Regions from separate parts of the Fictibacillus iocasae genome, predicted to be linked through region 2. Evidence: riboswitches for the same ligand, from Rfam matches in the RefSeq annotation. Region 2 holds a riboswitch; the other holds the start of a gene.

Region 1 (5,301 bases), on a different contig from region 2:
AAAAGGAGCTGCCGGGTGATTCACTATGCTTTTTGATAACGTAGGATTGGCTTTCGCGCTGCTGTAGCTTCGTCAAGACGCTTCACGACAGTCGTGTGAGGAGCTTCTTGCACGATTTCTGGTGTTTCTTCTGCTTCTTTTGCGATCTGGATCATCTTTTCGATAAACTCGTCCAGCGTTTCTTTCGACTCGGTTTCGGTCGGCTCGATCATGATCGCCTCTTCTACGCTCAAAGGGAAATAGATCGTTGGCGGGTGATAGCCGAAATCGAGCAGCCGCTTCGCGATGTCGAGCGTGCGGACGCCTAGCTTCTTCTGTCTCGTGCCAGATAGGACGAATTCATGTTTGCAGTGCTGCTTATAAGGAAGCTCAAAGTACGGCTCTAGCTTGCGCATCATATAGTTCGCGTTCAATACCGCATTTTCCGATACTTGACGCAGCCCGTCAGGTCCCATCGTCATGATGTACGTGAACGCGCGGACGTTGATGCCGAAGTTTCCGTAATAAGGTTTCACGCGCCCGATGGACTGAGGACGATTATAATCAAAACGGTATACATCATCTTCTTTAACAAGCACGGGTTTAGGAAGGAACGGAATCAGATCCTTCTTCACTCCGACAGGACCAGAACCTGGTCCCCCGCCGCCGTGCGGTCCTGTGAACGTTTTATGCAGATTTAAATGGACGACGTCAAAGCCCATGTCTCCTGGTCTAGCAAAGCCTAAAATCGCGTTGGCGTTCGCTCCGTCATAGTAAAGCTTGCCGCCCGCTTCATGGATGATGGCTGCCATCTCTAAAATGTTTTCTTCAAACAACCCGAGTGTGTTCGGGTTCGTCAGCATAAGTGCCGCCGTGTCCGGCCCGACCACTCGCTTCAAATCTTCGAGATCGACGAGGCCGCGCTCATCGGATTTAACCGTGATCGAATCGAATCCAGCAACGGTCGCAGACGCCGGGTTCGTTCCGTGTGCAGAATCGGGAACGATCACTTTCGTGCGGTTAAAATCGCCGTTCGCTTCGTGAAAGGCACGGATCATCATCAAACCTGTCCACTCACCGTGAGCGCCTGCCGCCGGCTGCAGCGTCACTTCATCCATTCCCGTGATTTCTGCGAGAGATGTTTGAAGGCGGTACATCATCTCCATCGCACCCTGCACAGTCTCTTCGTCCTGCAGAGGGTGAATGCTTGAGAAGCCTGGGAAACGGGCAACGTCTTCATTAATTTTCGGATTATATTTCATTGTACATGAACCTAGCGGATAGAACCCTGAGTCCACACCATGGTTGCGGTTAGACAGAGCCGTATAGTGGCGCACGATCTGAAGCTCTGAAACCTCCGGCAGCTCTGCTGCTTCTGTGCGGAGATAATCTGACGGAAGCAAGGATTCGACAGGAACTTCCGGTACATCAAGAGATGGGATGCTATAGCCGACACGGCCTGTCTTTGAAAGTTCAAAAATTAACGGCTGATGTTCTGTGCGCATGAAAGTCCCTCCAATACTGTAGCTAGTTGATCGATTTCTCGTTTTGTTCTCATTTCGGTCACAGCAATAAGCATATGCCCCGAAAGTTCCGGATACATTTGTCCGAGATCCAGTCCGCCGATGATCCCTTCTTGCAGAAGCTTTTGTTTTGCGTCTTTTACAGGAACAGGCAGCTCGACCACAAACTCGTTAAAGAATGGTCCGTCAAATACGGACTTCATCCCTTTTTCCTGCAAAACTTTTTTCGCATAATGCGCTTTTTGGATGTTTTGGTGTGCCACTTCACGGACACCTTGTTTCCCAAGAGCGGTCATCGCGATGGAAGCCGCCAGGGCGTTCAAAGCCTGGTTTGAACAGATGTTGCTTGTTGCTTTGTCGCGGCGGATATGCTGCTCTCGAGCCTGAAGGGTAAGCACGAATCCGCGTTTTCCGTTCTCGTCTACTGTCTGGCCGACAAGCCTTCCAGGGACTTTGCGCATAAGCTTGGAAGTTACCGCGAAGAATCCGCAGTGAGGTCCGCCGAACCCTTGCGCAATGCCAAACGGCTGTGCGTCACCGACAACGATGTCAGCTCCGAATTTCCCAGGAGGTGTGAGCGCGCCGAGCGCAAGCGGGTTGGATGAAACAACAAACATCGCTTTCGTGCTGTGAGTGATTTCTTCGATTTCTTTCAGCGGTTCGATCTGCCCGAAAAAGTTCGGATATTGAACGAGTACGCACGCCGTTTCTTCGTCAACCGCTTCTTTTAACGCTGAGAGTGACGTGAGGCCGTTCTCCATCTCCACTTCGACCACTTCAAAATTTTGTCCGTACGCATATGTTTTCAGCACATCTCGAGATTCAGGATGAACCGTTTTAGAGACAACGATCTTTTTTCTTTTTGTCTGTGCGGCAGACAGAAGAGCTGCTTCAGCAAATGCCGTGCCTCCGTCATACATGGAAGAGTTCGCGACATCCATTCCCGTCAGTTCACAGATCATGCTCTGAAACTCGAAAATCGCCTGCAGCTCTCCTTGTGAAATTTCAGGCTGATATGGCGTATAGGCGGTATAAAACTCTGAACGAAGAAGCATATGATTGACGACAGAAGATGTGTAATGGTCATACACACCTGCTCCGAGGAAAGAAGCATATTCTTTCGTGTTCGTGTTTTTAGCGGCTAGACGGCCCATTTCTTTTAGCAGTTCAGGTTCAGAAAGAGCTTCTTCAATCTGAAGCCTTCCTCTGAATCTCACTTTTTCGGGAATATCACTGAAAAGTTCTTCTGTCGTTTCAATGCCGATTGCCTCAAGCATCTCTTTTTTATCTTGATCTGTCATAGGTAGATAACGAAATGTCATGTTGTTGTCCCCTCCGTTAGCCTTTTTTATAAAACGGCGCTTTCACAACGACCGCCTTTAATGTTTTCTGGCGTATCTGCACGTCCACCTCGGTGCCTAGCTCGGCAAAGTCGGCCTTGATCAAGGCGAGCCCTAGATTTTTTTTGAGCGTCGGTGACTGTGTTCCTGTTGTCACTTCTCCGATTTTTTCGCCATTCTTCAGCACCTCATAGTGCGTACGCGGAATGCCTTTATCGATCATCTCGATGCCGACAAGCTTGCGCGGCGCTCCTTCAGCCTTTTGACGCGCTAGTACATCTTGGCCGATGAACGGAATGTCTTTGTCCGTTTTGACAACAAATCCGATTCCCGCTTCGATCGGGGTAATGTCTTTTGTCAATTCTTGGCCGTACAGCGCGAGGCGCGCCTCGAAACGCAATGTGTCACGCGCTCCGAGACCGCACGGAAGGATGCCTTCAGGTTCGCCAGCTTCAAGGATCTTTTCCCAAAGCTTCGGTGCGTCTTTTTCGTCAAGGTAGATTTCAAACCCGTCTTCGCCAGTATAGCCGGTGCGTGACACGAGCGCCTTCATCCCGTCTAAGTCCACATTTTCTTCAAAACGGAAGAATCCGATCTTAGAAAGGTCGGTATCCGTCAGCTTTTGCAGCACCTTTTCAGACAACGGCCCTTGCAAAGCGAGCTGCCCGACAGCGTTCGATATGTTGGTCAGCTGAACACCGTCTGTCACATGCGAAGTCATCCAGTCAAAATCTTTATCAATGTTGGAAGCATTCACAACCAGCAAGTAATCGTTCTCACGTCTGCGGTAAACGAGCAGGTCGTCCACCGTGCCGCCATCCTCATAGCACATGGCCGTGTACTGCGCTTGTCCGTCGCTAAGCTTCGACACATCGTTTGTCATCATGCGCTGCAGATAAGGCAGTGACTGTTCACCTTTCACTTCGAATTCACCCATGTGAGATACATCGAACAGACCGGCGCGTGTCCGTACTGCTTCATGCTCTTCTTTAATGCTCAAGAATTGGACAGGCAGCTCCCATCCGCCGAAATCAATCACTTTACCGCCATATGACTTATAAAGTTCAAATAATGAAGTACGCTGCAAAACCGTCATTGAATGTTCCTCCCTTTCAATCTAGCGCAAATTTTCTGTACATTCTGGACGTAAAAAGGACAGAGGAATCCCGTATTTCAGGGAAACCTCTGTCCTGCAACCTGTAAGTTTCTCGAAAACTTCCGAGTTTCTTCGTTGGTGGCTCAAAAAGATGAGCACTCTCCAGAGATGCGTCAAACAAGAGTCTTTTTGCCTGAGAGTTTCACTTCCGCTTGCTCCTTCGGCGTCGCTGATAAGGCGATCTCTCCTCTTGCTTTCATTCGCGGGTATGTAATTATCCTCGAACGTCCATACTAGAATTAATTTGGCTGGTACATTATTATCCTATCATTTTTATCTTTTAAAAGGCAATGCCTTTTAGCACCGCTGTTTTTGGCAAGAAGCAAATATTATCGCTGACATTAGGAAAGGAACGGCTGCTCCCTATGAACACACCCATACAGTTTCAAAGAGACTGGCACGATGAATTTTTAAAACGAATAGACGATGATGGCCCGTGGGCGAACTGGGAACTTTACAACCTGGCACTTGAAGCAGAGAGTCATACCTGTTCTCCTGACTTCTTAGGGCTGCAGTCTCCCAACCATTTGCCGCATATGACATTTCTGCCCCATCAGCTGAGTGTTGCCAAAACGGTCATCGAGGAGATGAACGGAAAAGCCATACTGGCAGACGAGGTCGGACTAGGAAAAACGATTGAAGCTGGCCTAATTTTAAAAGAATATATGATTCGGGGACTCGCGAAAAAGGTGCTCATACTTGTTCCGGCCTCTCTCGTCATTCAATGGGAGCAGGAACTGAACCAAAAGTTCTTCATTCCGGCGGTCGCCCAGAGAAAATCGTATGTCTGGGAACAATGCGAGGTTGTCGTATCCAGTATAGACACAGCCAAACGCAGTCCGCACCGTGATATCGTTTTGAATCAGGACTACGACATCGTGGTCATTGATGAAGCGCATAAATTAAAAAATAAAAGAACGAAGAATTACGAGTTCGTTCAGCTGCTAAAAAAGAAGTTTTGTCTGCTGCTTACAGCAACTCCTGTACAAAATCGAGTGGAAGAAATTTTTAACCTCGTCACCCTTTTAAAACCTGGCCATCTCGGAAACCAGGAAAATTTCGACAAAGACTTCCGGAATGACCGGCATTCCTTGAAGAACGAGGATAAGCTGAAACAGCTCGTCAACAAAGTAATGGTCCGCAACCGGCGGGAGGAAACCGGCTTGAAATGGCCTAAACGCATCGTGAAAACGATTCCGATTCAGCTGTCAGAAAGTGAACGCCAGTTATATGACAGCATCAGCGAGCTTAAAAAGGAGCCTTATTTTCAGCGCAGCAAATTTGCCGTGCTGACGCTGCTAAG
Region 2 (5,301 bases):
GTTGAAGCGGATCTGGATAAGCTCGATGTGTTTATTGGACCTCCGCTGCAAGCTTCGTTTGCAGAGCATTATCAATTTGATGAAGAAACGACGCAAACAGCGATTCTCTGGTATAGGGAAAGATTTAATGATAAAGGTATGTATGAAAATGAAATGTATCAAGGTATTCCCGAGCTGTTACAGTCTTTAAAAGAACAAGGAAGTACGTTAGTTGTGGCTACATCCAAGCCTACCGTTTTTGCTGAGCAGATTTTGACATATTTTAAGATTAATCAGTACTTTAATTCAATCGTCGGCAGTCATCTTGATGGAACAAGAACGTCAAAAACGGAAATCATTCAATACATATTAGACAAGTACAACGCTCACCAGGTGGATGAATTTATTATGATAGGCGATAGAAAGCATGACATTATCGGTGCCCACAACACAGGTATTGATTCAATAGGCGTAACGTATGGATATGGATCGCCAGAAGAGGTGAGCGGGGCGAATCCCACGTATATTGCTGGCAGTGTTCAAGAATTACAACACGTATTACTCGGTGATGTAGCCATCAAATAGCGCCAAAAAGGATGGGAGCGAGTCAGCTTGAAGGGTGAAATAACATTTAGATTAGCTGTTGAGGAAGACATAGAAACCATTGTCGCAATGCTTGCAGATGATGCGTTAGGAAGAGAGCGAGAGCGGTGTGAGCAGCCGCTTCCTGACAGCTACGTAAAAGCGTTTAAGGCAATCTCTTCTGATCCGAATAACGAGCTAATCGTAGCGTGTGATGGGGAGGGAATCATCGGTGTATTTCAGGTGACGTTCACACCTTACCTCACCCATCAAGGCGGTTGGAGAGCGACGATTGAGGGAGTCCGAACAGCCGCCTCAGTAAGAGGACAGGGTGTAGGGACAGAACTGATCACATGGGCAATCCAGCGGGCAAAGGACCGCGGCTGTCACCTCGTGCAACTGACGACTGATAAAAAAAGGCCGGACGCTCTGCGGTTTTATGAGAAGCTGGGATTTCAGGCGACGCATGAAGGGATGAAGTTAAAGCTGTGATTCTCATTCTGAAGGTTGTAACACTTAGAGTAATTAAAAGGAGAAAAGTATGAAACAATCTACGTACAACAAAGTGAATGAGATTACAGATTATATTAATGGAATGATAAATGACCATCAGGGAGTTGGATTGAGTGTTGCTATTGTTAAAGATTCAGACATGATCTATTCAAAAGGCTTTGGCTACTCTCAGATACAACCAGTAAATACAACAATTGATGGTGATACATGGATGAGCATTCAAAGTGTTTCTAAGAACTTTACGGCACTTTCGATTATGCAGCTTGTTGAAAAGAATCTGATTTCATTGAATCATCCTGTTGTTGCCTGGTGATTAATAATGATTAAAATATGCACCACCCATTAACTCCCAGTTCCGAACAATTGACATACTAGCATGGACGTACTAGTATTGGACATTATCAGAACGACTTACGTTCATATATCGCAAGCTATGATTGCTGTGGATCGTACTGCAGCAGGAGCAGCTTCTGGAGAGACCGCATGATTTGCGGCGCCGAAGGGTTCACCATCTCAGGCAAAAGGACAGAAGAGTATTGAAGCTGAATTTGTTGTGTTTGTTTTTGCAGCGCAGTAAAGGCCTTTTTAATATTCTACTGTAAAAGAGATTGGAGATTCTTCCAGTCTCTTTTTTTCGTTATTTTTTTACATCGCAGAAGGAGGAATCATCCATGTCACAGCAAGAATTAAAGAGAGATTTAGCCAACCGCCATGTGCAGTTGATCGCAATTGGCGGGACGATTGGTACCGGGTTGTTTTTAGGTTCAGGTCAAGCCATTCAGCTTGCTGGACCATCTGTTATATTCGCTTATCTAATCGTTGGAATCGCGCTGTTTTTTCTGATGAGAGCGCTCGGTGAGCTGCTGCTTTCGAAAGAGGGCTATCAGTCGTTCACGGATATTGCGGAGGACTATCTCGGACCGCGTGCGGCGTTCGTGACAGGGTGGACGTATTGGTTCTGCTGGATTATGACCGCTATGGCTGATGTGATCGCAGTAGGTGTGTATGTGCAATATTGGTTTCACATTCCGCAATGGGTTCCGGCGATTGTCTGCTTGCTGCTGCTACTAGGGCTCAATCTTTTAACGGTAAAGCTTTTTGGAGAATTGGAATTTTGGTTTGCCCTGATCAAGGTCATTACGATTCTTGCGTTAATCGTGATTGGAGTGGTTATGCTCGTAATGGGGTTTAAGACCGACGCGGGAACTGTTTCAATGAGCAACTTGTGGGATCATGGCGGTCTGTTTCCAAATGGTGTGACCGGATTTTTGCTGTCGTTTCAGATGGTTGTGTTTGCGTTTGTAGGAGTGGAACTGGTCGGGGTAGCGGCAGCAGAAACGTCTGATCCGAGAAAGAATATCCCGTCTGCCATCAACAAAATTCCACTCCGAATTCTCTTTTTCTATGTCGGCGCATTGGTTGTCCTGCTCTGCATCAATCCGTGGACACAATTGAATGCTGCGGAAAGTCCTTTCGTTAAAACGTTCAGTTTGATTGGGATTCCTCTCGCTGCGGGCATCATTAATTTTGTCGTGCTCACATCTGCGGCATCTGCTTGCAACAGCGGGCTATTTTCGACGAGCCGAATTTTATTTTCGTTAAGCAAGAGTGAACAGGCGCCTAAAGTGTTTAAGAAGCTGACGAATAATCATGTTCCTGGAAACGCGCTCTATGTTTCCGCTGTTGTTGTCTCAGTGGGCGCACTGCTGAGTAAGCTCATCCCGCAGCAGGCTTTTAGCATCGTGACGACCATCAGTGCTATCTGCTTTATCTGGGTATGGAGTGTGATCTTGATCAGCCATATTAAATACCGAAAAAACCGTGATGATTTGCACAAACAGTCAGCCTTTAAGGCACCATTTGCGCCTTTCATTAACTATGCGGTGCTGACGCTGTTTGCATTAATTTTGCTCGTGCTGCTTATTGCGGACGCTACTCGCCCCGCGTTATTGCTCACACCATTTTGGTTTATTTTGTTGTTTATTTTTGTATAAAAGAAGAGTCTTATAATAAAGGATTGAGGGTTGGACAGGGGGATGCAGGTGGTCGGCGCGCAAGCACATCATAGTCGCTCGCAAATAAGGAAACTTGTTAAAAACCCGCGCGCATTACAAGAGAAGTGTCTCGCAACCCCATAATGGCGCGAATCCGGTCTGGTACGGCGCGCAAATCGGCGGAACCGCTCGCATTTTCTATGTATGGCGTGCATCACATCGGGTTTGGCGCGAGAGCTCTAATAAGGTAACGAAGCATAGACTCGGCAACCTCCGAATCTGAATAACGGCTCGAATCTTCATCCAACCCGCGTGCATCCTTACTAGAACGGCGCGCAACTGCCGGAAATTCATCTGTTTTGGCGCGCATTTTTTTAAGACAAGTTAAGGGCATAAAAGAAAGAAGGAGACCGCAAAAACACGGTCTCCTTCTACTCTTTTATTTAATGGAACCTTGCGTAAGCCCTGAAATGAAGAACTTATTGAAGATCAAGAAGACGACGACGAGCGGGACAGTGGCCCAGAATGTGCCGGATAGGATCATGCCGTAATCGCGGACGTATACGTCGTTCAGTGAGCGTATGGCAACCTGAATCGTTTGGAAGCTTGGGTCGCGCAATACAGTGACCGGCCAAAGGAAGTCGTTCCATACTTGCATGAACGTTACGATTCCGAGTGTGGCGAACGCCGGCAGGATAGATGGAACAACGATGTTCCAGTAGATGCGGAAGTTTCCGCAGCCATCGATCTTTGCCGCTTGAATGAGTTCGTCTGGAACGGAATCACGGATATACTGACGCATCCAGAAGATACCGAATGCGTTGACGAGACCTGGCACGACAAGCGCCTTCATGCTGTTCAGCCATTCGAGCTTTGAGATGATAAAGTACGACGGCACGAGACCGAGCTGTGTTGGCACCATCATCGTAACGAGGATGGAAACGAACAAGATGTTCTTGCCTTTAAACTCCATTTTCGCGAACGCGAAGCCGGCAAGTGAGCAGAGAAACAGTACGCCGAGCGTTACGAGTGTGGACACGATAAACGAGTTGGCCAATGCCTCGAAGAACCGGATTTGTCCGAGAACGTTCTGGAAGTTCACGACAAGCTGATCGCCTGGGACGAAGGCAGGAGGCGTCTGGTTGATCGCCTCTTTTGAATTCGTTGCCATGACGAACATCCAATAAAAAGGGAAAAGGGAAAGAATTGCTCCGACAGCCATGAAAATATATAAAATGAGCTTAGTTGCTGTTAATTTTTTCATGAGGAAAAGCTCCTTTTCTTCTCTCGGCTAGTGATGAAGTAATTGATAATGGTGAAGAACATGATGATAAAGAACAGGACAACAGCTGTTGCGGATGCGGTTCCGAACGCGTTATTGCGGAACGCCTCGCGGTACAGATAAAGCACAACGGTCATTCCTTCTTCACGAACATCGTTCAGTCGGCCAAAGAAAACGAGCGGCTCGACGAACAGCTGCCATGCGCCGATTGTCGAAAGGAACGTTGTGAAAATGATAACAGGCTTTAACAGCGGCAGTGTGATGTGGCGGAACTGCTTCCACGTTGACGCGCCGTCCATTTCAGCTGCTTCGTACAATTCGTGCGGAATGCTCTGCAATCCGGCCAAGAAAATGATGGTGTTGTAGCCGACCCAGCGCCAGAAAACCATGGTCGATATGGCCGTTTTTACACCCCATTCGGAGGTGGTCCAGTTCACCGGCTCGAACCCGGCAAATCCGATAATCGTGTTCATCAGACCGGACGACTGATTGCTGAAAATAACGCTGAAGATAATCGCAACAGCGAGGATCGACGTGACGTACGGCATGAAGATCGCGATACGAAACACGTTCTTAAATCTCAGCCACGTTGCGTTCAGAATGGTTGCTAACACTAAACCGATTAAAATCTGCGGTGCCGTACCGAGCAAACCGAGAATGATGGTGTTGTAGATAGATTTCCAAAAAAGAGGATCCTCTAATATCCATTGAAAGTTCTTTAGCCCAACATACTCCATCTCGCCCAGTCCGTTGAATTTCTGGAACGCGAGGTAGAAGCTGAAGAGAATCGGGAATAACCCGAAGATCGCGAACAAAATGAAAAACGGTGAGATAAAAAGATAGGCGGAGATTCGGTCTTTTGTTTTCTCAGAAAGCTTATAGCTTTTCTCTGTCTTTGTTGTCTTAAGTTGCGTTGACACCTGTGCCATGATGAATTCTCCTTTCACCTAA

The links. A riboswitch is a leader RNA that binds a small molecule or an ion and turns the genes downstream of it on or off. The one in region 2 is predicted to bind glycine.
Region 1: linked by a shared signal. The riboswitch ahead of gcvT (glycine cleavage system aminomethyltransferase GcvT) and the one ahead of ACFQPF_RS09810 (amino acid permease) in region 2 are both predicted to bind glycine.

The regions. Positions count from the first base shown of each region.
Region 1 is NZ_JBHTCP010000003.1:61,322-66,622, reverse strand. Features, by position in the region: gene gcvPB (aminomethyl-transferring glycine dehydrogenase subunit GcvPB) at 24-1,484, opposite strand; gene gcvPA (aminomethyl-transferring glycine dehydrogenase subunit GcvPA) at 1,460-2,824, opposite strand; gene gcvT (glycine cleavage system aminomethyltransferase GcvT) at 2,841-3,938, opposite strand; glycine riboswitch at 4,110-4,198, opposite strand; gene ACFQPF_RS01885 (DEAD/DEAH box helicase) at 4,364-5,301, shown strand, end outside.
Region 2 is NZ_JBHTCP010000015.1:133,331-138,631, reverse strand. Features, by position in the region: gene ACFQPF_RS09825 (HAD family hydrolase) at 1-564, shown strand, start outside; gene ACFQPF_RS09820 (GNAT family N-acetyltransferase) at 592-1,053, shown strand; gene ACFQPF_RS09815 (serine hydrolase) at 1,103-1,387, shown strand; glycine riboswitch at 1,535-1,613, shown strand; gene ACFQPF_RS09810 (amino acid permease) at 1,746-3,068, shown strand; gene ACFQPF_RS09805 (carbohydrate ABC transporter permease) at 3,508-4,332, opposite strand; gene ACFQPF_RS09800 (carbohydrate ABC transporter permease) at 4,329-5,279, opposite strand.